One region of the Rahnella sp. PD12R genome, then DNA from elsewhere that is predicted to be linked to it. Evidence: predicted binding sites of a transcription regulator. Region 1 holds the regulator's gene; each other region holds the start of a gene.
What was found. Region 1 encodes CRP, which controls carbon source genes, mostly activating them, when cyclic AMP is high. Its sites were predicted from a motif close to ATGTGANNNNNNTCACAT; they were not measured.
Positions count from the first base shown of each region.

Region 2: rhaS (rhamnose ABC transporter substrate-binding protein) is a predicted target of CRP. The motif match lies at 4,514-4,531, and genes of this name have one in related genera.
Region 3: ompW (outer membrane protein OmpW) is a predicted target of CRP. The motif match lies at 2,821-2,838, and genes of this name have one in related genera.

Region 1 covers NZ_JAHTMS010000005.1:373,593-383,767, reverse strand. Annotated here, with positions in the region: gene KWG64_RS12820 (M20 family metallopeptidase) at 1-346, opposite strand, end outside; gene KWG64_RS12815 (MFS transporter) at 362-1,552, opposite strand; gene KWG64_RS12810 (LysR substrate-binding domain-containing protein) at 1,757-2,668, shown strand; gene KWG64_RS12805 (OsmC family protein) at 2,670-3,077, opposite strand; gene crp (cAMP-activated global transcriptional regulator CRP) at 3,440-4,072, shown strand; gene KWG64_RS12795 (YccS/YhfK family putative transporter) at 4,134-6,209, shown strand; gene KWG64_RS12790 (hypothetical protein) at 6,293-6,688, opposite strand; gene KWG64_RS12785 (aspartate aminotransferase family protein) at 6,921-8,138, opposite strand; gene KWG64_RS12780 (aminodeoxychorismate synthase component II) at 8,306-8,881, opposite strand; gene KWG64_RS12775 (putative adenosine monophosphate-protein transferase Fic) at 8,973-9,575, opposite strand; gene KWG64_RS12770 (YhfG family protein) at 9,565-9,735, opposite strand; gene KWG64_RS12765 (aldose 1-epimerase family protein) at 9,832-10,175, opposite strand, start outside.
Region 2 covers NZ_JAHTMS010000003.1:13,547-23,721, reverse strand. Annotated here, with positions in the region: gene KWG64_RS07190 (alpha/beta hydrolase) at 1-447, shown strand, start outside; gene KWG64_RS07185 (hypothetical protein) at 484-1,575, opposite strand; gene aldA (aldehyde dehydrogenase) at 1,786-3,225, opposite strand; gene rhaS (HTH-type transcriptional activator RhaS) at 3,464-4,282, opposite strand; gene rhaS (rhamnose ABC transporter substrate-binding protein) at 4,683-5,675, shown strand; gene KWG64_RS07165 (sugar ABC transporter ATP-binding protein) at 5,743-7,257, shown strand; gene KWG64_RS07160 (ABC transporter permease) at 7,254-8,267, shown strand; gene KWG64_RS07155 (ABC transporter permease) at 8,312-9,277, shown strand; partial or broken gene KWG64_RS07150 (Fic family protein) at 9,326-10,087, opposite strand.
Region 3 covers NZ_JAHTMS010000002.1:302,607-312,781, forward strand. Annotated here, with positions in the region: gene trpB (tryptophan synthase subunit beta) at 1-621, shown strand, start outside; gene trpA (tryptophan synthase subunit alpha) at 621-1,427, shown strand; gene KWG64_RS05330 (BON domain-containing protein) at 1,652-1,966, shown strand; gene ompW (outer membrane protein OmpW) at 2,039-2,671, opposite strand; gene KWG64_RS05340 (YkgJ family cysteine cluster protein) at 2,964-3,365, shown strand; gene KWG64_RS05345 (YciC family protein) at 3,454-4,209, shown strand; gene KWG64_RS05350 (septation protein A) at 4,309-4,848, shown strand; gene yciA (acyl-CoA thioester hydrolase YciA) at 4,927-5,367, shown strand; gene KWG64_RS05360 (energy transducer TonB) at 5,446-6,177, opposite strand; gene KWG64_RS05365 (YciI family protein) at 6,391-6,687, shown strand; gene KWG64_RS05370 (zf-TFIIB domain-containing protein) at 6,862-7,152, shown strand; gene KWG64_RS05375 (YnfU family zinc-binding protein) at 7,269-7,430, shown strand; gene KWG64_RS05380 (YciY family protein) at 7,431-7,613, opposite strand; gene cls (cardiolipin synthase) at 7,903-9,363, shown strand; gene KWG64_RS05390 (HI1450 family dsDNA-mimic protein) at 9,439-9,768, shown strand; gene oppF (murein tripeptide/oligopeptide ABC transporter ATP binding protein OppF) at 9,965-10,175, opposite strand, start outside.

The DNA.
Region 1 (10,175 bases):
CCGCACCCAGTAACATCGCGGTGTGCGCGTCATGGCCGCAGGCGTGCATGACGCCCGGCACCGTCGAACTGAACGGCTCGTCGTTTTCTTCCTGAATCGGCAAGGCGTCGATATCCGCCCGCAGCGCATACGTCGGCCCCGGATAAGCGCCTTTGAGATCGGCAACCACGCTGTTAGGTGTCAGCCGCGTCAGAGTCAGGCCGCCGAAACTTTCCAGCTGTTCCGCGATATAATCCGCCGTTTTATGCTCCTGAAATGACAGCTCAGGATGCGCATGAATATGTCTGCGCCAGCGCACAACGTCCGCTTTGACTTCCGCCAGCATCGCTTCAAAATTAAATGTCATCAGACTTCTCCTCAGTTATGCCACGTCGCGCAACGCTGCGCGCGGTTTCAGGGTCAGCGGCAAAATGGCCAGCCCGGCAACCACCATCGCCAGCGCCAGAAAAACAAATGTCGAAAAATACCCGTGCGTCACGGTGATCAGATAGCCCATCGCAATCGGCGCCACGAATCCGCCGAGCGTTCCGCCGGTATTGATAACCCCCATTGCGGCACCCATCACTTCCGGCGGCAGGCGTTTCATCGGCAGCGTAAACACCGTGACAAACGCCGCCATCAGGAAGATGTAGCCGAGGAACAGGAACAGCCCGGCGGTCACCGCCGACGCGGAGGTGTAAACCAGCCAGATGCACAGCGCGCTGAGCAGTGCGCTGCAAAAAATCACTTTCGGCTCTTTGCCCTGCATATAACGGCCGACCAGCCAACCGGTCGCGAGAGAGGAAATCCAGATCCCCATTCCGCCGGTGGCGACCACCAGCCCGGAAACGTCCAGCGACATTCCGCGCTGTTGCACCAGATATTTAGGCAGCCACGCCATCAGGCCGTAGGACGGAATGTTGATGCAGAAAATGGATACGAACAGCAGCACGACAATCGGGTTTTTCAGCAGTTCACGGTAGCCGGTCGCCACGCCGGTGCGGGCTTCTGCTTTCGGGGGATTCGGCACAAAAATGATAATCGCGACGGCAATCGCAAACGCCAGCAGGCCGAGAATGGAGAAAGAGCCGCGCCAGCCGAGCGTATCGAGTGCGTACACCGCAATCAGCGGCCCGGCGGTCATCGCCAGACCGGCGGATGACAGCAATACGGACTGCGCGAAAGTGCGCTGCCCGACATCAAAATTCGAGACCACCGCTTTGGCGCAGGAACACGGATAACCGGAATGCCCGACGCCGGAAAGAAAGCGAAACGTCACCAGTAAACCGAGGCCGAATCCCAGCAAACCGAAGCAGAGCGCGAACCCGCCGAGCAAAAACAGCGAGATACCGAGTACTTTCTTGTAGCCGAATCGGTCATTCAGCCAGCCAGCAGGAATTTGAAACAGCGAATAGGCCAGGAAGAAAATGCCTGTGATGTAACCCAGCTGCTCCGGTTGCAGGTTAAATTCCCGCTCAATCGGCAACAGCGCGAACCCCATCACCGTTTTGTCGATATACACCACCGCATAACCGACGAACAGCAGGAAGATCATCAGGGAACGACTTTTCATAGCGGATATCCCTTTTTGTTATCACCGCGTCAGAAGTTCTCACTGTCGGGCGAATAGTAAAATGCGACATGCATCACGTAATCAACTGAATAACAACACATTATTTATTCCAAATCTGAAGCTATCAGCTTTACAGGTTTGCCATAAGATGCAATTTTTGGGTAGGTGATGCTTTTTACTGATAGGGCTTTCAAGCGAGGCGACATGCGTTATTTACCGAAATTGCAGCAACTCAAGGTTTTCCAGCAGGTTATCCGCAGCGGCAGCATTCGCGGCGCGGCGCGGGCGATGAATCAGTCGCAGCCCGCCGTCAGCAGAACCTTGCGGGAACTGGAACAAACGCTTGAAACTCAGCTTATCGTGCGCGGCAATCAGGGCATGGCGCTGACGGAAACCGGCCGCGCCTTTGCGCAGCGCATGCAGTTTATTCTCGAAGAACTTGAACGCGCGGCGGATGAGATCCGGCAGATCAATCAGTATTCGCAGGGTTCGGTGGCTATCGGGTTTTCATCACTGCTGGCGCTGACGGTGTTTCCGGCTCTCAATGAAGCATTCAAAACGCAGTTTCCCCAGTCCAAACTGCTGATTAAGGAAGGCCAGCTTTCGACGCTGTTACCGGCGCTGCGTGAAGGGAAACTCGATTTTGCCGTCGGGACCGCCGGGCCGGGTTTTCCGCTGGAAGATTTGGTGCGTGAACCGCTGTTTAGCGCGCCGTTTGGCGTGATTGCGCGGCAAGGGCATCCGCTGGCAGGTGCCACCACGCTCGAAGAATTACAGGGCGCGCGCTGGGTGTTGCCGGAAACGGATATGGGTTACTACCAGCAGATTCAGCTTTCGATGAACGGCTTTAATGCGCCAGCCGGTGAAACGCCGGTAAGAACGGATTCGGTGGTGTGCGGGCTGAATATGGTGTTGCAGTCGGATTATCTGACGATTGTGGCGAAGGCGATGCGCGCGCCGTTCGGCTTGCAGGAAAGACTTTGCCTGCTCAATATCGATACGCTGCCGGAAGCGGAATATTGCGTACTCTATTCGCAGAAATCGCCGCTGACATTTGCTGCGCGGCGATTTCTGGATTTACTGCGAAGTCAGTGCCAGTCGTATCGCTGGTCGTGACTTATTCGGCGTTCACGACTTCAAAACTGTGGGTGATCGTCGCGGCTTTGCCCAGCATCAGGGATACAGAGCAATATTTTTCCGCAGACAGGCTGACCGCGCGTTCCACAATTTTATCCGTCAGGTCTTTGCCGGTGACGATGAAATGCAGGTTGATGTGCGTGAACAGACGCGGTGCTTCTTCGCGGCGCTGAGACGTCAGTTTCACTTCGCAGTCACGCACGTCGTTACGGCCTTTTTGCAAAATAGACACCACATCAATCGCGCTGCAACCGCCCGCCGACATCAGCAACATTTCCATCGGGCTCGGGGCTTTGTCGCCCGCATTACCGTCCATTGTGATCTGATGGCCCGACGCTGACTCACCTAAAAACGTCAGCCCTTCTACCCATTTTACGCGTGCGTGCATGTGCTCTTCTCCCGGTGGATAAATTCGTCAAATTTTCCCCTCAGACTACCCTTTCACCCAAAAACTGGCAACGTAACCCGATCGCCATCATGCTGAAGCGAGACAACAGAAGACAGCATTGCAAACCTGTGTTACAAACAAAGCCGAAACATACTTTCCAGTAAATTGCGGTGACGGTTTTTGCGGTTTAAGAACAGAACCCACGGTGTTAACAGCAATAATCAGGCTGTTTCACTCCGACATCCGCTTGCAGCATTTCTGGGGAGTTATATGCTGAAAGGGCGCTTTTTAAAGTAAGTGCCGTACAGGGAACTCTGAGCCCTGTGATTTTGGGCAGCGATAACAACAGAGGATAATAGCAAATGGTTCTCGGCAAGCCACAAACAGACCCGACTCTCGAATGGTTCCTGTCTCACTGTCATATACATAAGTATCCTTCTAAAAGTACGCTGATTCACCAAGGTGAAAAAGCCGAAACGCTGTACTACATCGTGAAAGGGTCGGTTGCCGTCCTGATTAAAGATGAAGAAGGCAAAGAAATGATACTGTCATACCTTAACCAAGGTGACTTCATCGGCGAGCTGGGACTCTTCGAAGAAGGGCAGGAACGCAGTGCCTGGGTTCGTGCTAAAACTGCCTGCGAAGTGGCTGAAATTTCTTATAAAAAATTCCGCCAGCTGATTCAGGTAAACCCGGATATTCTGATGCGTCTTTCCGCGCAGATGGCAAACCGTCTGCAAGTGACGTCAGAGAAAGTCGGCAACCTTGCCTTCCTCGACGTAACAGGCCGTATCGCGCAAACTTTGCTTAATCTGGCTAAACAGCCTGATGCAATGACCCATCCGGACGGGATGCAAATCAAGATCACCCGTCAGGAAATCGGCCAAATCGTCGGTTGTTCACGTGAAACAGTCGGACGTATTCTCAAAATGCTGGAAGATCAGAGCCTGATCTCCGCACACGGTAAAACGATTGTCGTTTACGGCACACGTTAATCCCTCAGGAATTGGCGCGACAGCTTACTGTCGCGCCTTTTTTATGGGCTAAGCTTTACCCATGACGCTATGGCGAAGACTGTTCTATCATCCCGAAGTTAACTACGCGCTGCGCCAGACGCTGGTGTTGTGCCTGCCTGTCGGTATTTGCTGGCTGTTTGGCAATCTGCAAATGGGCCTGCTGTTTTCCCTGTGCCCGGCCTGCTGCAACGTCGCCGGCCTTGATACCCCGCACAAACGCTTTTTCAAACGCCTGATTATCGGCGGTTCGCTGTTTGCCGTCAGCAGTATCCTTTTACAGGTGATGCTCGAAAACTGGCACATTCCTCTGCCGCTCATCATGTTAACGCTGGCTTTGCTGCTCGGCGTCACCGGTGAAATCAGTCCGCTGCATGCGCGCCTGTTGCCCGGCGCGCTGGTGGCCACCATCTTTACGCTGAGTATGGTCGGCGTGAGGCCAATGTGGCAGGCACCCGCGCTTTTTGCCGCCGGCACCGCCTGGTACGGGCTGTTTAACTGGGCGTGGTTCCGTATTTCCGAAGAACAACCGATGCGCGAAACGCTCAGCCAGCTGTATTTGCAACTGGCCGATTATTTCGAAGCCAAGTACAGCCTGCTGACGCAACATACCGATCCGGAAACTGCACTTCCGCCGCTGCTCAAACGCCAGCAGCAGGTTATCGACCTGATTGCGTTGTTGTATCAGCAACTGCACATGCTGCCGCAGCATGGACATCATCATCACCACAAACGGTTGTTCCAGCGTTTTCAGGTGGCGCTCGATTTGCAGGAGCACATTACGGTCAGCCTGCATCAGCCGGAAGAAGTGCAAAAACTGGTGGAAGAAAGCCACGCCGAAGCGGTGATCCGCCGGAATGCGCAGGTGATTTCCGCCCGTCTGCGCGTGATTGCGGACGATATTCTCTACCATCGCCTTTCCGAACGCTTCACCATGGCGAATGAGCTGGCGGCGCTGGAAAAAATCGCGGCGCAGAACCCGCAGAATCCGGTCGGCCAGTTCTGTTATTACCATTTCAGCCGTATCGCGCGACTGCTGCGGACGCAACGCCCGCTGTACCGCCGCGATCTGATGAACTCCCAGCCGCGCCTGCCTTTCTGGCCTGCGGTGAAAAGCTACCTGTCCTTTAAATCCTCCGCCCTGCGCAATGCCGCGCGCCTCGGGCTGATTCTGGCGATCGGTAGCAGCCTCGGGCTTTTCTTCAATCTGCCCAAGCCGTACTGGATTTTGCTGACCATCATGCTGGTCAGCCAGAACGGTTATAACGCCACGCGTGTGCGTATCCAGCACCGTGCACTCGGCACGCTGGCCGGTCTGCTGATTGCCGCCGGATTACTGAGGCTGGAATTGCCGGAAGGCATCACGCTGATTTGCATGCTGGTCATCACGCTGGTGTCGTATACCGTGCTGCGCAAGAACTACGGTCTGGCGGTCATCGGTATGACGGTGACCGCAGTTTATACGTTGCAATTGCTGGCGATGAACGGCATCCATTTTCTGGTGCCGCGCCTGATTGATACGCTGATCGGTTGCGCGCTGGCCTTCGGCGGCAGCATCTGGCTGTGGCCGCAATGGCAAAGTGGCCTGATGCGCCAGAACGCCCATCAGGCGCTGGAAACCTATCAGGACGCCATCCGGCTGATTCTGCAAGAAAATCCCGACGCCTCTCAACTTGCGTACACCCGTATGCAGGTCAATCAGGCGCACAACAAGCTGTTCACCTCGCTGAGCCAGGCGATGCAGGAACCGGGTTTTAACTCGCATTATCTGGCGGATATGCGTTTGTGGGTCACGCACAGTCAGTTTGTCGTTGAGCACATCAACGCGATGACCATTCTCGCGCGCGAGCATTACATGCTGCCGGAAAAGCTGGCGACGGAGTATTTGCAGACCTGCGAAATCGCGCTGCAAAGCTGCCAGCAGCGGTTGCTTTACGACGGGCCTGGTAGTGAGAACACCTTGTTTAATGCGCCGGAGCTGCACCCGGATATGCCGCTGACCGAAATGGAGCGCCATCTGCGGAGGATGATTTCGCACCTGAGTGTGATGCATACCATTTCGTCACTGGCGTGGAAGCAGAGACCACACCACGGGATCTGGCTGACGCGGCGGGCGTAAAAGGGGAGATCCCCTTTTATATCCCCTGTTTGAGGGTTGGGTTTCACTTGCCGTGAGGGCTGGATCGAGAAGGTTTCGGTTTCTCACGTACGGTGATCACTTAACCCGCTGCGCCGAAACCGACAAAGAGGGAGGAAAGCGCCTCCCTCTTTGATCTCCCACGCTTTTTTTTCAATAAGCGCTTTCGCTGGATCGATGGACATATTCTGGAACATCCGCGTGTGGCGCAAATCCAGGCACTTCGTGCTGCCTTCACTCGGTCTTCGAGCCTCTGGTCTCGAAGCCGCTCCGTTCAGCTGGATTTTGAGTGCGCCAGATTGCCTTTGTAAAAGATTAAAACCGGCATGATTTTGAATTGGGGTCAGCCTCTGGCCGCTTTCAAAAATCACGCTGAAAGGAGAGGTGGAAAACCGCGTATCTTTTCGCGCGGTTTGTAATCCGACTGGAAGGAACCGCGCAGCGGCGGGATTTTGCGGCAATAGATGTGGCTCCTGAAACATAGCCAGCCAGCGGCAGCGCTTGTTTGAAAAAGCGGGGAGAGATCCAAGAGAGGGAAAGCACTTCCCTCTCTTGGTCGGTTTCGGCGCGAGCCGCTGAGCGATCACCGCACATGAAAAACCGAAATATTCTCGGTCATAACCCTCACGGTGAGTGAAAAACCGAAATATTCTCGATCTATATATTTTTTTAAATAAAGCCGGCTGCTAAAGCCTAAACCCCTGTAACTTTTGCCACAGCTTTCTCAAAGCGCCCCATCCCTTCTTCAATATCCGCGAAGTCGATAACCAGTGATGGTGCAAACCGCATCACATTCGGGCCCGCCACCAGCATCATCAACCCGAACTCAGCGGCGGCGGCATGAAACTCTCCGGCGCGGTTTTTGAAGGCGTCCGACAGCTCGGCGCCAATCAGCAACCCCTGGCCGCGGAATTCGCTGAAGACAGAATATTTCTGGTTGATGGCATCCAGCGCGCTGATGAATTTCTCGCGGCGTTCGTTAATACCGGCCAGCACTTCAGGTGTATTAATGATATCCAGCGCGGCTTCGGCGACGGCGCAGGCCAGCGGGTTGCCGCCGTAGGTGGTGCCGTGTTTGCCCGGTTCCATCACCGATGCAACGTCTTCCGTTGCCAGCATGGCGCTAACCGGGAAACCACCGCCCAGGGCTTTCGCCGTGGTCAGAATGTCCGGCGTCACGCCGTAATGCATATAGCTGAACAGCTTACCGCTACGGCCCATGCCGCTCTGCACTTCATCGAGCACCAGCAGCGCCTGATGTTTGTCGCAAAGCTCGCGCAGCCCTTGCAGGAATTCCTGAGTGGCGGGCATTACACCGCCTTCACCCTGAACCGGCTCCACGACAATGGCGCAGGTATGGTCGTCGATCACCGCTTTTACCGCGTCCAGATCGTTGAACGGCACATGCACGATGTCAGCCGGTTTCGGGCCAAAGCCGTCGGAATATTTTGGCTGGCCACCCACGGAAACGGTAAACAACGTGCGGCCATGGAAGGCGTTATGGAAAGCGATAATCTTGCTTTTGTACGGGCTGTGGCGATGCGAAGCGTAATAGCGCGCAAGTTTGAATGCGGCTTCGTTGGCTTCTGCGCCGGAGTTGGCAAAAAATACGCGGTCAGCAAAGGTCGCGTCGATCAGCTTCTGTGCCAGTCGCAGCGCCGGTTCGTTGGTGAACACGTTACTCACATGCCACAGGGTTTCGCCCTGATCGTGTAACGCTTTCACCAGCGCCGGATGGCAATGGCCCAGCGCAGTCACCGCGATCCCACCCGCGAAATCCACGTATTCGGTGCCCTGCTGATCCCACACGCGACTGCCTTTGCCTTTCACCGGAATAAATTTCGCGGGTGAATAAACCGGCAAAATCACTTTATCGAACGTACCCCGATCTACCGCTGCTTTTTCTGCCATAACCCTTCTCCCTTTCTGATTTTTACCAGTGAGTTGTTACGATGAACTGGAATTCACAGCCGCAATGAATGTGAAAATATAATCACAAAATATGCATAAAAAATCACACGCAGGCAAACGGAAATCGCCCCTGTCGCGTAAGTAATTTTTACCGTGCAATTAAGTGTTTAGATTTTAAGGAAATTATCCAGAAGCTGATGCCCCTGCTCACTGAGAATGCTTTCCGGATGGAACTGAACACCGTGCAGCGGCAGCGTTTTGTGCATGATGCCCATGATTTCGTCGCGCTGGCCCTCACGCTCAGTCCACGCGGTGACGTCAAAGCAATCGGGCAGCGTTTCGGGCGCAATCACCAGCGAATGGTAGCGCGTCACCGTCAGCGGATTATTCAGCCCGCTAAAAACGCTGCTGCCGGTATGGCGGATGGGAGAGGTTTTGCCGTGAATGGCCTGGCGGGCGCGGACAATCTTTGCACCAAACGCCTGCGCCATTGCCTGATGCCCGAGGCAGACGCCGAGAACCGGCAGTTTACCGGCAAAATGGGTGATGGCTTGCAGGGAAATCCCCGCCTGATCCGGCGTACACGGGCCGGGCGAAATCACCAGATGTGACGGGGAAAGCTGTTCGATATACGCAATCGTCAGCTGATCGTTACGCACCACGCTGACCTCTGCCCCCAGCTCGCAAAAATACTGGTAGAGGTTGTAGGTAAACGAGTCGTAGTTGTCGATCAGCAGCAGCATGGTCAGTCCCGGTAAAGTCGAAAATTTACCGGGCAATTCTACGCATTTTTACGTGCGGGCTTCAGCCTTTTTGTTGGTCAAAGTGCGCCGGCTAATGTGCATCATCGATTTCACTGATCACCTGATTAAAAATCGCCACCAGTTCAGTTTCATCGCCAAACACCGCTGTTTTGTTGGCGGCCAGCCAGCGCTCGCGCCCGACGTTGGCCCACTCAATGTCATAACCGGCGTGGATAACCAGCTGCTCGATGAATATTCTCAGCGCGCGCCCGTTACCTTCCCGGAACGGATGCAGCAGGTTCAGGCCGGTGTAATAGTGCGCCAGCCGTTCTGCCAGATTATCGGGCGGCAATCCGACCAGAAACGCCTCTTCTTCGAGTTCCTGCATCAGCGCGTTGCCTTCATTTTCGATGTATCCGAAATGGCAAAACTGCGTATCGTCTTTATAAATATCGATTTCGCGGAACTTGCCCGCCCACGGATAGATGTCCTGGAACAGGGAAAGATGGATAGCGCACAGATGCGGTAAGCCCATGGTGGCCGGGCCGAGCGGCATGGCGGCGGCGCGCAGTGCGGTGAAAGCCAGTTCGGCCTGCAACAGGCGATGTTCCTCGCGGATTTCGAGGCTGTTTTTCAGAACGTTAATGCCGGGATAGTAGTAAGGATCGGCGCCCGCCACGAGTTTATCGTTCATAGTGCCTCCTCAGCTCGGACAAACGCTGTGAAATTTGTTCGTTATCCAGCGTAACGGCTTCAACCTGCAAACCGTCCAGCAGGCTGCTGGCCTGAAAGTTCTCCCGCTGACGTTCGCGAAAGAGTTTTTCCTGCTGTCTGAGGGTCATTTTTTTCGCCATATTTCCTCCCCGGATATGGCCATTCGGGCGCATACCTTGTGAAGGTAAGTATAGACAGAGAAAAAAGGGCACCCGGCTGAGTGCCCAAAACTCGGATTATTCAACAGCGATCGGCTGGCTGATGACGTCAGTTTTATGCTCACCCTGCAACGTTTTCACCCGGTCTTCGAGCTGCTTAACCGCCTGCGCGTCTGGCAGCAGCGAGTATTTCAGCTCAAACACAGTGCTCTGGCCGGGTTGCAGTTGTTTCACGCGGCCTTGTTTACGCTCAATCGTCACCGGATACGCATAGTTGGTGCCCGGTTCAATACCGGTGACATATCCCTGTTTCAGCGTGTCAGTGTTTTTCCACAGCGTCAGCAGCGGAAGCTGATGGGTATCGAACTCAATCGATGCGCCTTTATCACCGGCTTTGTTGACGACGCCCGCGATGGTTTTAC
Region 2 (10,175 bases), on a different contig from region 1:
CACGTCGCGGGGCTGGTTTATATCGCGGCGCATGCCCTGGATAACGGCGAAACCGAAGCGATAAACGGCAAGAAATTCCCAAACTCCGCGCACCCTTTTGCCAAAACGCCGGACGGTTTCCTTTACATCAACCCGGCGAATTTCCCGGCTGACTTCGCCGCCGATTTACCTCTTAAACAAGCCGAATTCGAAGCGCAGGCACAGATGCTGACATCCGCCAGCGTGTTCACCGCCAACATCCCGGATCCGGCATGGAAGGTGAAGCCAAGCTGGTACATGGTCGCGAAGTCCGACAAGATCATTAACCCGGATTTAGAACGGATGTACGCCAAACGCGCTCACAGCCACACCGTTGAAATCGCGGGCGCCAGCCATTCAGTGTACGAGTCACATCCAAAAGAAGTGGCCGCACTGATCGAACAGGCGGCGAAAGGCGCAGTGAAATAAGCCTGATCAGCCGGTGAGAACCGGCTTTTACGGAGGTTATGCTTTTCGGCTGTACGCGATCATGTGCGATAGCGCGTACACCACGCAGCCGAGGAAGGCGGCGGGGGCGAGGCTGTCATAGAGATGTCCCGGCTGGGCGCCGGTATAGAGTATGACCGCCGAGACGGCGATGCCCATCATGGCACCGGGCATGTGGATCCATCGGCTGAAACGTTCTTTTTTAGCTTTGTACGCCGCGAACTCCTGCTGCGTGCGTTCCAGCGCGTTGCCTAACCTTTCGCAATCTTCTTCATTCTGGCGAAAACCTTCGGTTAAACGGGCGTTTTCGTCATCCCGTTCAGCCAGCAGCCTTTTCAATTTCACCAGATTCTCTTTCGCCGACTGCCCTTCAAACTCTTCGCGTTTAAGGCTGACGCGCAATTGGGTGATTTTCCGGTTCGCCTCGGAAGTGAGTTCTTTTTGCTGTTCGAGCAGCGCGTAATTGCCATCGGCGCGACGGTTAGCGGCATGGCGTTTACTTTCTTCTTCGCCGACGCGGTGTTCTGTATCACTTTCCATCTGATTTAAACGCTGTTGCAGTTTATCGCGCGCGGCAGCCATCGCAGCCATCTGGCTGCCGGTGTAGCTTATCAGCTTATTGGCGGCATCCAGCTCAACCGAGGTCGAAGCCCCGGCGTTGCGCTGACGTGAACGGAGCAGCGCCAGTTCATCCGCGTGCTGGATCCTTTGAATTTCAGCCTGACGTTGTAACTCAGAAATCCGGGCATTCAGGCGAAATGCTTCATCCCTCATTCGCCCGATTTCTTCTGTATTACCACTGGCAGAATTAACGGTGGCCGGTTTATTGCGCGCAACGGCAAGTTCGTTGGTGAGACTGCGTACCTGTTTTTCCAGCGAGGCCAGTCTTTCCAGCGTGACGGCGGTGTCTTTAAAAACGGTTTTGACCTTTGCCTTATCTGCATCAGAGCGGCCGAAACTGACGCCTTTCAGCGCACTTTCCACCTCGCGGGCGATGGTGGTTTTGTCCATCGCCTTCATCCGGTTACAGGCGCTCGCCAGAAAGCTCGCGGCTTCATTACTGTTTCCGGTTCCAAATGCTTGTTTGATAAGGCTCTGTATCACGCTCATTTTGTCGTGCTCGCTCGCAGGATGTATTCAGGACACGCATGATGCAGACCTTAGGTGCATCAGATTCTAATTACTCATTGTATCAGATAGGATTTGTTTTATTTATCGAAGTTATTTTAAGCGGATATTTTGAGGGATTAATGGCAGAGTTCATGAGATAAAAAAAGCCGGAACCCGGTTTCCCCGGCTCCGGCTGTTTTCATGCGGAAATTAATGGAATTGCAGATACGCGACGTGGGTTTGCAGATATTCCTGCAAGCCGTGTTTGCCGTCCGCGCCGCCGACGCCGGATTTGCGCCAGCCCGCATGGAAGCCCTGCATCGCTTCGAAGTTTTCGCGGTTGATGTAGGTTTCCCCGAACTTCAGCTGTTTCAGCGCTTTCATCGCAGTATTGATATTGGAGGTGTAGATCGAAGACGTCAGCCCGTATTCGCTGTCGTTGGCCATCGCGATGGCTTCTTCCAGCGTTTTGAATGTCGCGACCGGCAGCACAGGGCCGAACACTTCTTCGTGCATGATCGGCATGTCCTGTTTCACATCCACCAGCACCGTCGGCTGATAGAAGAAGCCTTTGTCGCCGTGACGTTTGCCGCCCAGCAGCACTTTTGCGCCTTGTGAAACGGCTTTCGCCACTTTGTCCTCGACGCGTTTTAACGCTGCACCGCTGATGAGCGGCCCCATATCCAGCTCTTTTTGCTCGGCGGTATTGCCGAAGGTCACTTTTTTCATCGCCTCGCTGATCCGCGAAATGAATTCGTCGTACACGCCTTCCTGCACGTAAACACGTTCCGCACAGTTACACACCTGCCCGGTATTGATCACGCGTGAACTGACGATGGCTTTGACCGCCAGATCCAAATCCGCGTCGTCCATCACGATGGCCGGGGCTTTACCGCCCAGCTCCAGCGACACTTTCGTCACGTTCTGCGCGGCGGCGGTCATGGTGGCGATACCGGCGGCGACGCTGCCGGTCAGGCTGACCATTCCGACTTTCGGGTTGGCGGCCAGTTCCTGTCCAACGGTTGGCCCGTAGCCGGTCACAATGTTCAGCACGCCTTTTGGCAGGCCGATTTTGTGGATAATTTCAGCGAAAATCACCGCGTTATTCGGTGTGATTTCACTCGGTTTAATCACGATGGTATTGCCGGTGATCAGCGCCGGTGCGGCTTTGCGCGCAATCAGGAAGAACGGAAAGTTCCACGGCAGAATGCCGGTAGTCACGCCGATGGCTTTGCGGAACACAAAGATGTTTTCGTTTGGCCGGTCACTCTGAATGATTTCGCCTTCGTAGCGGCGCGCCCATTCGGCCATGTAATCGAGATAATCGGCGGTAAACAGCACTTCGGTTTGCGCCAGGCCGTAGGTTTTGCCGCCTTCCGCAATAATGGTTTCGGTCAGTTCGGCTTCACGTTCGCGGATCCCGGCGGCGATTTTGTGCAGCCATACACCCCGTTCTACCGCGGGCAAGGCTTCCCAGCCCGGCTGCGCAGCTTCGGCAGCATCAATGGCTTTTTTCGCGTCTTCGGCAGAGCCTTCAGGGATCTGCGAAATCACCTGTTCTGTGGCCGGATTGACCACGTCAATCCACTTGCCGCCGGTGTTTTCAACGAATTCGCCGTTGATGTACATACGTTTTTGAACTGTGGCCATGTCAGAAATCTCCAAAGAACGGATAGAGGGATGATGAACGAGTTGTTAAAAAATAAGCTCTTTTTTGTAAAGTTCTAACAGCCTGTTCTATCCGTGACGTTTTTACCTTTCCGTGATTGCCAGTTCGTTTTGAGAAATGGCAAAAATGTCATGGTCGGTCTGCCCGACATAACATTTTTGCAAATTGAGTATTTTCCTTCGTAATACCCAAAATTGTAGCTCGAAATATGAAGGGTATTTACTGGCGGACGTGGCGGGGCGCATACCCAAATTCGCGCTTAAAGAGAGTTGAGAAATAATTGCTGTCGCAGAAACCGCACTGATGGGCGATGTCCGTTATCGAGCTGTCGCTGAAACGCAGCATGTTGCGCGCATTGAGCAGGCGCAGGCGGTTGAGGTAATTGAGCGGCGTGCAGCCGGTTTGCTGTTTCATCTGGCGATGCAGCGTGCGCAGGGACATGGAGAATTGTTCCGCCAGCACCGGCCAGTTGATCTCTTCGTCATAATGCTCGTTCATCCAGTCCAGCAAATTATTCAGGTCGCCACCCTGCCCGCGATAACCAACATCACGACTGCCCTGACGCAGCAGCAATAAAAGCTGCATAAAATACAGCTCCTGCTGAGCCTGCGATTCCGGCGTCTGGCTGACGGTTTTGCGCGCCAGCAGGTCGATGAGCGTTTTGGCCTGCGTCACCAGATTCGGGCTGATACGCCAGTGCGCCGGATAAATGCCATCCACTTCCTGCGGCAATAAATCGCTGACGCCATTGAGGAAACGAAACGCATTCGGGCCACGGTACAGAACGTTGGTCAGATGCAGATTGTCGGTATCTTCGTAAAGATGGTGGTCGCAGTGACGCACAAAGCAGACGCTGCCTGCGCTGAGGATCAGCGGATGGTCATTAAAAACGTGCGTCCCGGTGCCCTGCTCGACCAGCACAATTTCGTTGAAATCCTGGTGATGATGCTCAGGAAAAGTTTCCTGCGGGAAACGGGGTTCAATGGCGACCGGGAAATTTCCTGAAGGGAAATAATCACTACTGCGTAACACGGTCATTTCCGACTCCTTATTAACATTATCGTAATATCTTAGTCGTCACTCACGCCGCCATCGGGCTGAAATTGTGATCTGCCAGCCGCTTTTGAACAAAACCTTTCTTTCCCGGCACAATCTTGCGCAATCCGGCGTATGACGCTGGTTTACGCCCTCTTTCAGTGCGGTTTTTCCCGGCCCGAAATCGGTTTTTTTCGGGGCATTTCCGTGGGTCTACACAAGATTGTTATCAATTTGTGAGGTTGTTCTCTTAAACCTTTGCAGCTTTGCCATAGTTAGCGCAGAACTGGCACTCGCGGAAAGGTCAGATCCTCAGCAACCTCCTAGAGTCGTGATCATGCGCCTGGCGCGTCGGCAATTTTGGGTCGTTAAACTTTATGCAGACTTATGCGGAGTACAAACAATGAAATTAAAACACGTACTGAGCCTCACCCTGATCGCGAGCAGCATCCTGCTGGCAGGCGCGGCAACGGCAGAAGTGAAAATTGCGCTGGTGGCAAAGTCACTGGGCAACGGTTTCTTTGAAGCGGCAAACGTTGGCGCGCAGCAGGCAGCGAAAGAGCTGGGCGATGTGAAAGTGATTTACACCGGCCCGACCACTACCACCGCCGAAGCGCAGATTGAAGTGCTGAACGGCCTGATTGCACAGGGCGTTGATGCGATTGCGGTTTCCGCCAATGACCCGGACGCGCTGGTGCCTGTGCTGAAAAAAGCCATGCAGCGCGGCATTAAAGTGGTGTCCTGGGATTCCGGCGTCGCCAAAGAGGGCCGTCAGATCCACCTGAATCCGTCCAACAATGCGCTGATTGGCGAAACCAACGTCAAACTGGCCGCCGATGCACTGAAAGCGCTGAATGTCGAAAAAGGGGATGTCGCGATACTGAGCGCCACACCGACCTCGACCAACCAGAATCTGTGGATTGCCGAGATGAAAAAGGTGCTGCCAAAGTATCCTTCCGTCAATCTGGTGACTGTGGCATATGGCGATGATCTGTCAGATAAAAGTTATCGCGAAACTATCGGCTTATTGAAATCTTATCCGGATCTGAAAGTCATTATTTCCCCGTCTTCGGTCGGGATTGTGGCCGCCGCACAGGCGGTGAAAGATCAGGGCAAAATCGGCAAAGTTTACGTCACCGGCCTCGGTCTGCCGTCTGAAATGGCGGGCGCGGTGAAATCCGGCGCGACCAAGAGTTTTGCCATCTGGAACCCGATTGATCTTGGCTACGCGGCAACCTATCTGGCCGACGATCTGGTCAAAGGCACCGCCACCAAAACCGAAGCCAGCATGGGGCGTTTAGGCAAAGTGAAACTGGACGCGGACGGCAGCGGCGCGATGGCTGAACCGTTTGTTTATGACGCCAGCAACATCGACAAATTTTCGAAATTATTCTGATCCTGACGGCGGCTTATCGTTTTGCGGTGAGCCGTTTTGTTGTGCTTAGCCAGACAGGGGAAACGAAATGACAGATTCCACGACTCCGCTTTTGTCATTACAGGGCATCAGCAAGGTCTTTCCGGGTGTCAGGGCGCTGAATAACGTGCATGTGGATTTGTATCCGGGAAAAGTGACGGCCCTGATTGGCGAAAACGGCGCGGGTAAATCCACGCTGGTGAAAGTCATGACCGGCATTTATCAGCCGGAAGAAGGCGAGCTGCGCTATAAAGCGATTCCGATAAAACTGCCCAATCCGGAATCCGCGCACAAAGTCGGTATTACCGCCATCCATCAGGAAACCGTGCTGTTTGACGAACTTTCCGTGACCGAAAATATCTTCGTCGGCCACTACGTTTACGGCGGGATTTTTAAGCGCCTGAACTGGCCGGCGATGCATCAGCAGGCGCGCGATATTCTGACACGTCTGGAAGTGAACATCGATCCGCATGCCATTTTGAAAGAACTGAGCATCGCGCAGCGCCATATGGTGGCGATTGCCCGCGCGCTGTCGTTTGATGCGCAGGTGGTGATCCTCGACGAACCGACGGCGGCGCTGTCGCAGCATGAAATCGTGGAGTTTTATCAGATTGTCGAACGCCTGAAACATGAAGGAAAAGCCATCCTGTTTATCTCGCACAAGTTCGACGAGATTTTCGCGATTTCCGATTACTACACGGTGCTGCGCGACGGCAGTTATGTCGGCTCCGGCAAAATCTGTGATATCAGCGAGCCGCAGATGGTCAAGATGATGGTCGGGCGCGAAGTCAGCCAGGCGTATCCGAAAGTGAACTGCGAACCGGGTGAAACGGTGTTACAGGTGCAGAATCTCAGCCATCCGACCGAATTTTCTGGCATCAGTTTCTCACTGCGCAAGGGCGAAATTCTCGGATTCTACGGGCTGGTTGGCGCGGGACGAACCGAGCTGATGCAGGCGCTGTTTGGCGTGACACAACCGGGCGGCGGCAAGATTCTGATCCATGGCAAAGAACATCATTTCACCCGCCCTTCTCAGGCCATCCGCGCGGGCATTGTGTACGTGCCGGAAGAGCGCCAGAAACAGGGCGCGATTATCGATTTGCCGATCAGCCAGAACATCAGCCTGCCGCAGCTCAGCCAGCTCAACCCGCGCGGCGTGCTCAATGATAAAAAAGAGTGGGCGCTGGCTGACGATTATGCGCGCCGGTTGCAGGTGAAAGCCTCGAGCTGGAAACAGCCGGTGGGCACGCTCTCCGGGGGTAATCAGCAAAAAGTGGTGATCGCAAAATGGCTGGCGACGCAGCCGGACATCATCATTCTCGATGAACCGACCAAAGGGATTGATATCGGTTCGAAAGCAGCGGTGCACCAGTTTATGTCCGAGCTGGTCGGACGCGGGCTGGCGGTGATTATGGTGTCTTCCGAATTGCCGGAAGTTATGGGCATGGCGGACAGGATTATTGTGATGCACGAAGGGCTGATGGTGGCGGAATTCAACGCGGGTGACGCGACCGCCGAAATGATTGTCAGTGCCGCCAGCGGCGCGGGCGAGGAGGCGGCATGATCAAGAATTTACTCAAGTACCGTGAGCTGTTGCTGGCGGTGGTGATTGTCCTGATGGTGCTCGGCGTCGGCGCGCGCTCACCGGAGTTTATCGGCGCCGGAAACCTGCTTGAGATGTTCAACGACACCTCGATTCTGATCATTCTCGCGCTCGGCCAGATGATGGTGCTGCTGACTAAAGGTATTGATTTGTCGATGGCCGCCAATCTGGCGCTCACCGGCATGATTGTTGCGCTGATCAACTTCCATCACCCTGACATTCCGGTGTGGTCGCTGGTCGTGCTGGCGACGGTTCTCGGCCTGATTATGGGTGCAATTAATGGCCTGCTGGTGTGGAAAGTGGGGATTCCGCCGATTGTGGTGACGCTGGGCACCATGAGTATTTATCGCGGGATTATTTTCCTGCTCTCGAACGGCGGCTGGATTAACGCCCATCAGATGAGCCCTGATTTCCTCAGCCTGCCGCGCGCACCGTTTCTTGGCCTGCCGCTGCTCGGCTGGTGCGCGATTGCCGCGCTGATTCTGGTGGCGTATTTCCTGCGCTACAGCCGCACAGGCCGCGCGTTGTATACCGCAGGCGGCAATGCCACGGCGGCGTATTACACCGGCATCAACGCGGGCAAAATGCAGTTCATCAGCTTCTGCCTTTCCGGCGCTCTGGCGGGTTTCTGTGGATATCTGTGGATTTCACGTTTTGCCGTCGCCTACGTGGACGTCGCCAACGGCTTTGAATTGCAGATTGTCGCCGCCTGCGTCATCGGCGGGATCAGCACCATGGGCGGCATCGGTTCAGTGGTCGGCTGCCTGCTCGGCGCGCTGTTCCTCGGCGTCATCAATAACGCCCTGCCGGTGATTGAAGTGTCGCCGTTCTGGCAGATGGCCATTTCTGGCGCGGTGATTGTCATCGCGGTGATCCTCAACGAACGCGGCAATAAACGTAAAGGAAGACTGATTTTACGCCATTATCCTTCCGTCCACGCATCAGGACCTGAATCAGAGGCCAGATCATGAATAAGACCTTAACTTCGCGCACGCCTGCACGGGAAAGTGTGCCGATGGCCGTAACACCGTTCTTCCGCCGCCTGATGTGCTGGGAGGTTTTTTTGCTGGGGGTGACGCTGCTGGTGTTCGTGGTGAACGCCCTCGCCTCGCCGTACTTCCTCAATATCTGGAATCTGTCGGACGCCACGTTCAATTTCACGGAAAAGGCCATTATTGTCCTGCCGATGGCGATGCTGATTATCGCCCGTGAAATCGATTTATCCGTCGCCTCAACGATGGCACTGAGTTCCACCATAATGGGATTCTGCGCGCAGGCCGGGCTGCCGACACCGGCTCTGGTGGGCGTCGGGCTGAGCGTGGGATTATTGTGCGGGCTGATTAACGGGCTGCTGGTGACACGCCTGAATCTCTCATCGATTGTGATCACCATCGGGACCATGAGCCTGTTCCGTGGCATCACGTATGTGCTGCTCGGCGATCAGTCACTGAATAAATATCCGGCCAGCTTTGCGTGGTTCGGACAGGGTTATGTCTGGGGGCCGCTGTCGTTTGAGTTCGCGTTATTTCTGGTGCTGGGCGCCGTCTTTTACTTCCTGCTGCACAAAACCAATTTTGGCCGCCGTACCTACGCCATCGGCAATAATCCGGTGGCGGCCTGGTATTCCGGCATTAACGTGAAGCGCCACAACCTGACGCTGTTTGTGCTGGTCGGCGTGATGTCCGGGCTGGCGGCGGTTCTGCTGACGTCACGGCTCGGCAGTACGCGCCCGACGCTGGCACTCGGCTGGGAACTGAGCGTGATTACGATGGTAGTGCTCGGCGGCGTCAGCGTGCTGGGCGGTTCAGGCAGCATGACGGGCGTCATTATTGCCGCCTTCCTGATGGGCCTGCTGACCTTCGGCCTCAGCCTGCTCAACGTGCCGGGGATCGTGATGTCAGTCATCGTCGGCGCGATGCTGATTGTGGTGATTTCGCTGCCGGTGCTCTATCGGAGGATTATGGCAGCGCGGGGGAAATAGCGTCTGGCCTGCAATTCCCGCTTACGGGCGGGGATTGTGGGGGGAGAGTTGGGTTTCAATGCCTTCGCGTAATGCTTCAACCAGTTTTTCCAGCATAAATGCAATAAATGCCGTGCAGTCACTGGCGCGATCGCATTCACCCAATACACGGTAATAATCCTGTTGCTGATTATGGATCAGGGTTTCAACCGGCAGCCAGGCGAGTTCAGGACGCCACTGGCTCAGGATCAGCGTTTGCCACAACCGCCCCATTCTTCCGTTGCCGTCCGCAAACGGATGGATGAATTCAAATTCGTAATGAAAAATGCAGCTGGCAATCAGCGGATGAATCTCGGTCTCCTTCAGCCAGTTCAGCAAATCGGCCATCAGGCGCGGAAGCTGCCCGACCGGCGGCGCCATATGAATCAGCTGATTATCGCGATAAACCCCGACATCACCACTACGCAGGTGACCCGGTGCATCCACCAGGCCGGTCATCATCAGCCGGTGAGCTTTCAGGACATCGTCGAGAACATAGCTTTTCCACATGGGTAGCTGTTCGTAAGTCAGGATCGCGTTACGAACTTCCTGAATATCTTTTTGCGGCGCGAGCACGCGCTTGCCTTCCATAATAGCCGTCACCTGTTGGGTGGACAGGCTGTTATGTTCAATCGCCAGTGAAGCCTGAATGGTCCGTATGCGGTTTTCTTTTCGCAGCAGCACCGATGATTGTTCCGCATGCGCGGCCCAGCGCCCGAGTAATTCCCCAACCTCAACGACCCGGTTCAGAATGGCAGGTGTAATACTGTACGGTGGCTGATAACCTGCCATTCAGTGCTCCTTTTAGAAATAGTGATGCGTAATAGTATCACGCGACAAAATCATCAAAAATTCTTCTTTTCTCTCCAGCCACTGAATC
Region 3 (10,175 bases), on a different contig from region 1:
GCGGGCCCGCATCCGTATCCGACGATTGTGCGTGAATTCCAGCGCATGATTGGCGAAGAAACCAAAGCGCAAATGCAGGAACGCGAAGGCTGTCTGCCGGACGCCGTGATCGCCTGCGTCGGCGGTGGCTCTAACGCCATCGGCATGTTTGCTGATTTCATCGATGACACCAGCGTGAAGCTGATCGGTGTTGAACCGGGCGGGCTGGGTATCGAAACCGGGCAACACGGCGCGCCGCTTAAACACGGACACGTTGGTATCTATTTCGGGATGAAAGCCCCGATGATGCAAACCTCAGAAGGCCAGATTGAAGAATCTTATTCCATTTCTGCCGGTCTGGATTTCCCGTCTGTCGGGCCGCAGCATGCTTTCCTGAACAGCATCGGCCGCGCGGAATATGTGTCGATTACCGATGATGAAGCGCTGGACGCCTTTAAAGAATTGTCCCGCCATGAAGGGATTATTCCGGCACTGGAATCTTCACACGCGCTGGCTTATGCGCTGAAACTCATCAAGGAAACGCCAGAGAAAGAACAAATTCTGGTGGTGAATCTTTCTGGCCGCGGCGATAAAGATATTTTCACCGTACATGACATCCTGACTGCCCGGGGAGAAATTTAATGGAACGTTATCAGCAATTATTTAAGCGTCTGGAAAGCAAAAAAGAAGGTGCCTTTGTTCCCTTCGTGACGCTGGGCGATCCGGGCGTTGAACTGTCGCTCTCTATTATTGACACGCTGATTGAAGCCGGTGCCGACGCACTCGAGCTGGGCATTCCGTTCTCTGATCCGCTGGCCGATGGTCCGACGATTCAGAACGCCAACCTGCGCGCGTTTGCCGCCGGTGTGACGCCAACGCAATGCTTCAATATGCTGGCGCGCATTCGCGAAAAACATCCGGATATCCCGATTGGCCTGCTGATGTACGCCAACCTGGTGTTCCATAACGGCATTGAAACTTTCTACCAGCGTTGCGCTGAAGTGGGCGTAGACTCCGTACTGGTTGCCGACGTGCCGTTTGAAGAATCTGCCCCGTTCCGTGCGGCGGCGTTACGTCACGGCATCGCGCCGATCTTCATCTGCCCGCCGAATGCGTCAGACGATCTGCTGCGTGAGATTTCCTCTCATGGCCGCGGCTACACCTATTTGCTGTCACGCGCCGGTGTGACCGGGACGGAAAAACGCGCCCTGACACCGCTGAATCATCTGGTGGATAAACTGCGTGAATATAACGCAGCGCCGCCTTTGCAGGGCTTCGGTATTTCTGAACCTTCACAGGTGAAAGAAACGCTGGCCGCCGGTGCGGCGGGTGCGATTTCCGGTTCCGCGACGGTACGCATCATCGAGAATAATCAGCATCAGCCATCAGAAATGCTGGCTCAGCTTTCCCGTTTCGTCAGTGAAATGAAAGCCGCCACCCGCGCATAATCACAAGCGTTTCGGCGAACAGAACCTTATTCAATGCCTGACTAAGGTTCTGTTTCTTTTAAATTCTTACGTTTTTTTTCTCCATTCGATTTGTATAAACCCCGCCAATAATCCAAACTAAAATCACTCGGCAAATCAATAACAATACGGGTGCTCGAAGTATTGTTTGCCTGAGTCTGAATCGGGTGACTTTTGGTTTTATAACAAAGCATGGAGAGTTATTTATGAAGCTATTCAAGACATTGTCTGCTTTCTGCATTGCCGCTGTGGTCGTCATGGCCGTGGCTGCCTGCGCACCGACAAAAAAATCTGAAGGCACGGGTGGTTACATCGATGACACCGTAGTCACCACGAAAGTCAAATCCGCCCTGCTGGCCGATAAGACCATCAAATCACGGGAAATCAGCGTTGAGACCTTCAAAGGCCGCGTTCAGTTAAGTGGTTTCGTGACGTCAACGGCAGATGCAAACCGTGCGGTAGAAGTCACGCGTGGCGTGGCGGGTGTACGTTCCATCGAGAACGATATGCGACTGAAATAATCAGAGATCTTTCTGATGAAATGCGAAGAGGCGCCAGAGCGCCTCTTTTTTTATGCAACGTGACACGCAATATCAGAAACGATAGCCGACGCCAAACATAAAGACCCATGGATCAATCCGGGTGTTGATGTTTTGCTGCTCGCCACCCGCTTTGAATTTAACTTCTGTATCGATATCCATCCACCAGACGGACATGTTGATCAGCCAGTTATCATCCAGGTTATAATCCAGACCCGCCTGCGTGGCCACGCCCCAGGAATCTTTCACGCTCAGATCAGAAAGCCCGGCATCACGCCCGGTCTGGTTGAAATTCGTATCGTAGAACGTGGTGTAGTTGATACCCAAACCGAGGTACGGACGCAGTTTGTCACGCTTATCCCCGAAGTAGTATTGCGCCATCAATGACGGCGGTAACTGTTTAACTTCAGCGATTGTTCCGGTGCTATTCAGACCGACTTTATGCTGGAACGGCGTCGCAGCCAGCAGTTCCATCCCGATGTTGTCGGTGAACATGTAGCCGAGCGTCAAACCCATCTGCGTGTTGTTATTGATGTTAAAAGAACCCAGCCCCAGCACGTTGTCTGAACCTTCGGTTGGACGAACGGTTGCTGTCCCTACACGAACAATCACATCCCCTGCTTCATGTGCGCTCGCGATTGCCGGAAATGCCGCTGCTGCCACTAATGCCCAATATGCTGCTTTCATTGTCCCTTCCCTTTGTATGGTTTATTTATTGGCCGCGCGAATGATACCTACTCTTTGGTACGGTTTGATCAATGCGGGATCACATCTTTAAAACAATTTTCCAGAAATTGCATCTTTCTCAATCCGATCTAAATCTCTAAAAACAAAGGAATTGATCTGCATCAAAAACGAGGGGATTTTGCTGTTTCATGAAAGCCCGAAATTTCAGTTGCTAAAAAAAATGCCGCTGCGTAATTTGCATGAACCCTGTTGGTTTTGGTTTGGTGCCGTAAGGAGTCGGTAGCTTCCCAAGATGAGCGAAATTAATAATCCTTGTATGACCTGTGGCGCATGCTGCGCCTATTTCCGTGTTTCATTTTATTGGGCTGAATCTGAAGAGGCTGGCGGCGTTGTTCCGCAGGCACTGACAGAGCAAGTCACGCCTTTTTTGAGCTGCATGAAAGGCACCAACAGCAAGACGCCTCGCTGTGTGGCTCTGGAAGGGGAAGTGGGACAATCGGTTTCCTGTTCTGTTTACCTTAACCGCCCGACACCCTGCCGCGAGTTTGATCAGTCGGGGCTGAACGGTGTCGCCAATACGGCCTGCGATCGCGCACGTGCGCGTTACGGCCTGCCGCCGCTGGATGTGGATTTACCGATGATTGATGTCGGGGCTTTCACGCCAGTGCTGGCAGAGGTTCATCAGGCTGACTGACAGGAAGTCAGCGCAAAAGTATCGGCGGGGGCCTATTACAGGTTACAATCCCCGCCTTGTTATTTTTAGCTTGTGCCAAGGAGCGTCCATGTCTATCACGGCCAGTACGTTGTACCGTGACAGTTATAATTTTTCGCGTAATCAGCTGAGTAGCGTTTTCGCGCTTTCCCTGCTGGCCGCATTAATTACCGTCATATTGAGCTGGATTTTAAGCCCGTCAGCCGATCAGCTTGATGCTATCGGGCAACTTATGAACAACATGGCGGGCATGAGCGTCGCCGATATGATGGGTTTCATTGAACAACAGGTCACGCCGGAACAGCAAAGCGCCATTTTCCGCTACAGCATTGCGGCGCTGTTCTCAACGCTTGCCGGAAATGTGATTCTGGTTGGCGGGATCCTGACGCTGATCCAGCTGGTTTCACAGGGCGTGCGCGCCAGCGTAACCCAGGTGGTGACCGCTTCTTTGCCTGTGTTGCCGCGCTTAATCCTTTTGCTGTTCGTCTTCAGCGTGATGTTCCGTCTCGGTCTGGCACTGCTTTTCGTGCCTGCATTTCTGATTGCCATTGCCTGGTCAATGTCGCCAATCATCGCCTGTAAAGAGCAGGTCGGGATGTTTAAAGCCATGCGCCTGAGCACCCGTCTGGCCTTCAGCCATGTGCGCCTGGTTGCGCCGGGCGTTTTGATGTGGATTCTGGCGCAGGTGGTTCTGATGCTTTTCGTCGGCGCGTTAAGTGCGTTGAATCCGATGATAAGCGCGGTGATTTTCGGCGCGCTCAGCAATGTCATCACGGCATTTATCCTGATTTATCTGTTCCGTCTTTACATGAAATTACATGTTTAATAGTGACATAACTTTTTAAGGGGCGCTCCGGCGCCCTTTTCTTTTGTCCGGTAAATGATTCCGGTATAGTCATCACAAACATAAAACATGGAATGAAGTATGAAGCAGCTCCTCGATTTTCTTCCCCTGATTGTCTTTTTTGTGGTTTATAAGCTTTACGACATTTTTGTCGCATCAGGCGCGTTGATCGCTGCCACTGCGCTGGCGTTAGTCATCACCTGGGTGATGTATCGCAAAATTGAGAAAATGACGTTAATCACCTTCGCCATGGTGGCTGTTTTTGGCACCCTGACGCTGGTCTTCCATAATGATGAATTCATTAAATGGAAAGTCACCGTCATTTACGTTCTGTTCTCCGGCGCTTTACTGATAAGCCAGCTGGTTCTGAAAAAGCCTCTGATTCAGCGCATGTTGGGCAAAGAGCTGACGCTTCCCGACCACGTCTGGAATAAGCTGAATGTCAGCTGGGCGATTTTCTTCCTGCTGTGCGGTCTGGCAAATATCTACGTGGCTTTCTGGCTGCCACAGAATATCTGGGTTAACTTCAAAGTGTTCGGGCTGACTGTTCTGACGCTGGTCTTCACGCTGCTCAGCGGCATCTATATTTACCGGCACATGCCGGATGATGAAAAAAAATAAGCATTCTTCTGCACGGGCCTTCTTTTGAAGGCCTTCGTTGTTTTGAATAAAACATTGATCACTGTGAAGCAATCAAACATGAACGAAAAACAAAGTTTACCCAATGGTGAAATGGTACTGCGCACGCTGGCCATGCCGGCTGACACCAATGCAAACGGCGATATCTTTGGCGGATGGCTGATGTCACAGATGGACATGGGCGGCGCGATCCAGGCGAAGGAAATCGCTAAAGGCCGCGTAGTGACCGTTCGTGTGGACGGCATGACGTTCCTCAAGCCAGTAGCGGTAGGTGATGTGGTGTGTTGTTATGCACGCTGTATTCGTACCGGCAACAGCTCGATCACCATCAACGTTGAAGTGTGGGTGAAGAAGGTCTCCTCTGAGCCTATCGGACAGCGCTACAGAGCCACTGAAGCGGTGTTCACGTACGTTGCGGTAGATGAGTCTGGAAAATCCCGCCAGCTGCCTGATGGCCGCAGCAATTTCAGTGTCGATTCTGGCGGTGTTTCTCAGGATTAAACAGAACACGAACAGTATGAAAGACAAAGGTCGCCATGAAGGCGACCTTTTTTATGGAGCAACGGGCACGATGCCGCTTTATTCGACGGTGGTGCCGCCTTTGATTTTGAACACCAGGTTAACCACTAAGTTGCTGGCGGCCTTCGGTTCGTAACGCCATTTCCCCATCGCCTGTTTCACTTCACGCTCAAACATATTGCGCGGCTCAGCGGAAAGGACGCGGATATTTTGTACGCGGCCATCACCGTCGACATCAAACTGCACGCGGACACGCCCTTCGATACGCAGCGCCAGCGCACGCGCCGGATACATGGGTTCACCACGTTGCAGCGGTCGCGGCCCGGTATTGCTCTGGGCATTGGTGGACGCAGGTGGCTGGCTCACTGGCTTCGTCACCGGCTGATTGCTGGTGACGGGCGCGGTTTGTACCGTTTGCGTTGGTTTTTCTACCGGACGTTCAACCGGTTTCACTTTTGGCTTCACGACCGGTTTTTTCACCGGCTTAGGTTTAGGCTTCGGCGGTTCCGGGATCACAACCGCTTCCGGCGGCGGCGGAGGCTCTGGCACCACTTCCGGTTCAGGCTCAGGTTCCGGCGGTGTTGGCTCAGGCTGTGGTGGCGGCGGAGGTGGCGCAAAGTCAGCCGGGTTGACCATCGTCACACTCATGACTTTTTGTTCCTGCGTCGGCAACTTGATTGACTCACCGACTGCCATGTACAAAACACCCGCAATAACAGCAACGTGCAAAGTGACAGAAAGAACGGCAGGCAACGTAACCTTGCGGATAAATCTAAACTTTTTTAGCGGCATAATGATTCATTTTCCCCGTGAAGCCGCAAGTTTAAATGTAAATAGCAATCATATTCAACACCGAGATGACAACTATTCTCAAATAACCTTTGCTTTGATCCCACGCAAAGCACTTTCCCCGGGCTTCAGGTTTAGCTATGTTGATTCTGCAAAATGATCTGACTGCCGATGGCGGCCAGAAATTGCTCAATAAAAACCCATTAAAGGTGACTCATGCTTTACGTTATTTATTCTGAAGACGTTTCCGACTCACTGGAAAAACGCACGCTTGCGCGCCCGGCGCACATCGAACGTCTGAAAATATTACAGGAACAAGGCCGCGTCCTGATTGGCGGCCCGACACCGGCCATCGACAGCGAAGATCCGGGCGCTGCGGGAATGACCGGTTCCCTGCTAGTCGTCGAATTTGAAACGCTGGAAGCCGCCAAAGTGTGGGCTGACGCTGATCCGTATGTTGCCGCAGGTGTCTACAAATCGGTGACGGTGAAACCGTTCAAACGCGTATTCTGATTTCCGGCGGGCAGTCTCATGCTGCCCGCCTTCTGCTTATCTGCGCTTCATCCCTGCCGCTGCCCTTCTTTTAAGCAACTTTACTTTTGCTTACAGCAATTGATTGTCTAAATATCCGGTTACCTGAACATTCACTGCATCACTTATTAATCAATACCGAGCGGAGAGCCCGATATGCAATGTCCTGTATGCAAAGAAAGTCAGCTGGTTATGTCAGAACGTCAGGGGATAGAAATCGACTATTGCCCGGATTGCCGTGGCGTCTGGCTGGATCGGGGAGAGCTGGATAAAATCATCGAGAAATCCGCTGTGATTCAGCAGACGGAACGCCCTTCCGCACCGCGCTATGAAGAACCTGCGCGCCGCGACGATCACCGCCATCACAGCGAGCATAACAATCGCGGGCACTATTCCTCACAAAAGCCGTATAAAAAGAAGAGTTTTCTTTCTGAGCTTTTCGACTGAGTAACGGAAAGCGCGCGCCGCAGCAGAAACGCTCTGGCGCCATTTCTCCAAAGCCGTCACATTGCTTTCATCCGTTGTGTGTTAGGATGCCTACCCCTGCCCACGAGGTAAGCACTATGTCATTCTTCGACGGATTGAAGTTTCTAACCAGTACGACCACGAAGGTCACCTGCCCGGAATGCGGTTACGTTTCTGAACAGATGAGCGCTAAAGTTCGCAAAAACTCCACGCTGGTGTGTAAAAAATGTGGCGCGCTGTTTCAGCCTAAATCCCGCTAATCACGCATTCCATTCGTAGTTCACGGCATACAATGACAAACGCTGATGTTGCTGATGATGAATCTGACGAATTCGGTAGATGTGACGATAGCGTCTCGACTGACCTTCCAGCCAGCGGCTTCTCCGGCGCTGAGTCTGGCGTAACATGCGCCAGCGGCCGACTTCATTTTTACTGCGTTTCATTCACCTGTGTCCCGTGATGACCGTTATTAACGGAAGCGTTTCTTAGCCGGAAAATTTCTCATCGTAAAAAACTGCGGGGACATTATAGGCCGATGACGTTGTGATCCAAGTCTTGTTTTTCCCTTATTCAGCGTTATCAGCTAACCTTGATGTCAGGACAGTGAAAGTTTTATTAATCGGATACAGATTTAAGAGGTAGCTGATTGATTGGTGGGATAAAGTTGGTTAAATGTTCCCCCCTTTCCCGTACACTCACTTCGACAGCTTGCGAACAGGATTTTTCGCCTTTATGACAACATTTTATACGGTAATCAGCGGACTTCTGGTTTTCGGTTACTGGTTACTGATTGCCGGCGTGACCTTGCGCATTTTGATGAAACGCCGCGCAGTGCCTTCCGCCATGGCGTGGTTGCTGATTATCTACATCATTCCGCTGGTCGGTATTATTGCCTATCTTTCATTCGGTGAACTGCATTTAGGTAAACGCCGCGCCGAGCGAGCAAAAGCCATGTGGCCTTCAACGGCGCGCTGGCTGAACGATCTCAAAGACTGCAAACGTATTTTTGCCACTGAAAACAGCGAAATTGCCGCGTCACTTTTTCAGCTCTGCGAACGCCGCCAGGGCATCGCCGGTGTTAAAGGCAATCAGCTGCAATTGCTGACAACCAGTGATGACGTGCTGAAAGCCATGATGCGCGACATCGGTCTGGCACGCAGCAACATCGAGATGGTGTTTTACATCTGGCAACCCGGCGGGCTTGTGGATCAGGTTGCAGAATCGCTGATGGCCGCATCGCGTCGCGGGATCCACTGCCGTCTGATGCTGGATTCCGCAGGCAGCGTCGCATTCTTCCGCAGCCCTTATCCGGCCATGATGCGCAATGCCGGTATTGAAGTTGTGGAAGCGTTGCAGGTGAATCTTTTCCGCGTGTTCCTGCGCCGCATGGACTTACGTCAGCACCGTAAAGTCGTGCTCATCGACAACTATGTGGCCTATACCGGCAGCATGAATATGGTCGATCCGCGCTTCTTTAAACAAAATGCCGGCGTGGGTCAGTGGATTGATCTGATGGCACGTATGGAAGGCCCGGTGGCGACCACCATGGGCATTGTGTATTCCTGTGACTGGGAAATTGAAACGGGTAAACGCATTCTGCCGCCCGAACCCGATCTCAATCAGATGCCGTTCGAGCAGGAAAGCGGCCATACGATTCAGGTGATCGCGTCCGGTCCGGGTTTCCCGGAAGATATGATCCATCAGGCGCTTCTGACCGCCACGTATTCTGCGCGTGAACAACTGGTGATGACCACGCCCTATCTCGTGCCGAGCGATGATTTATTGCACGCGATTTGTACCGCCGCACAGCGTGGCGTGGACGTCAGTATTATTCTGCCGATGAAGAATGATTCAATGATGGTTGGCTGGGCGAGCCGGGCATTCTTTGGCGAACTGCTGGAAGCTGGTGTCAAAATTTATCAGTTTGAAGACGGTCTGTTGCATACCAAAAGTATTCTGGTCGACGGCCAGCTCAGTCTGGTCGGCACCGTGAATCTGGATATGCGCAGCCTGTGGCTGAATTTCGAGATTACGCTGGTCATTGATGATGCCGGGTTTGGTGATGATCTGGGGCGTGTTCAGGAAGATTATATTGCCCGTTCGCATCTGCTGGATGTTGAGGCGTGGCTGAAACGGCCTTTCTGGCACCGCATCGTCGAACGTTTGTTCTACTTTTTCAGTCCGCTGCTGTAAAAGCCGCGTCGGGCGTGATGTAATACACGCAGTACCGGCTTGTATAAGCCTGAATACATTCATCTGTAAACGAGAATTAATATGGACCTGAATAATCGCCTGACCGAAGACGAAACGCTTGAACAAGCCTATGACATCTTTCTGGAGCTGGCCGGAGATAACCTTGATCCGGCAGATATCCTGATCTTCAATCTGCAATTTGAAGAACGCGGCGGCGCTGAATTATATGATCCGGCGGAAGACTGGGTTGAGCATGTTGATTTCGACTTAAACCCGGATTTCTTCGCCGAAGTCGTCATCGGCCTGGCCGATGCGGAAGACCAGCCGATTAATGATATTTTCGCACGCGTTTTATTGTGCCGCGAGAAAGATCACAAGCTGTGTCACATCCTCTGGAAAGAATAATCTTACCCGTCATCCTTCAAGCTGTCCCTGCGTTGGCTGCCTTCATTCACCCCGGTCACATACTTATGTATGCTCCCGGGAATTTATTCAGTTGCCGCCTTGATATAGCTTGAATGATTTAGGGTTAGTTGGATGCTGAAGAAGAAAAACCTGCCAATGGCAGGTTTTTTTATGCGTCAGTTTTGGCGCCTGGTCATCAGAGCGGATCAACTTTCAGGCAGGAAACCGCATGGCGGAAACTGCCTTCCAGCAACGGGCGGGTTATCGCACATTCCGGACCGGCAATCGGGCAGCGCGTACGGAACACACACCCGGATGGCGGGTTGATCGGCGAAGGCAACTCCCCTTCCAGCAGCTGGATGGTTTTGTTGCGCTCTTTGTCCGGGTCCGGAACCGGCACCGCAGAC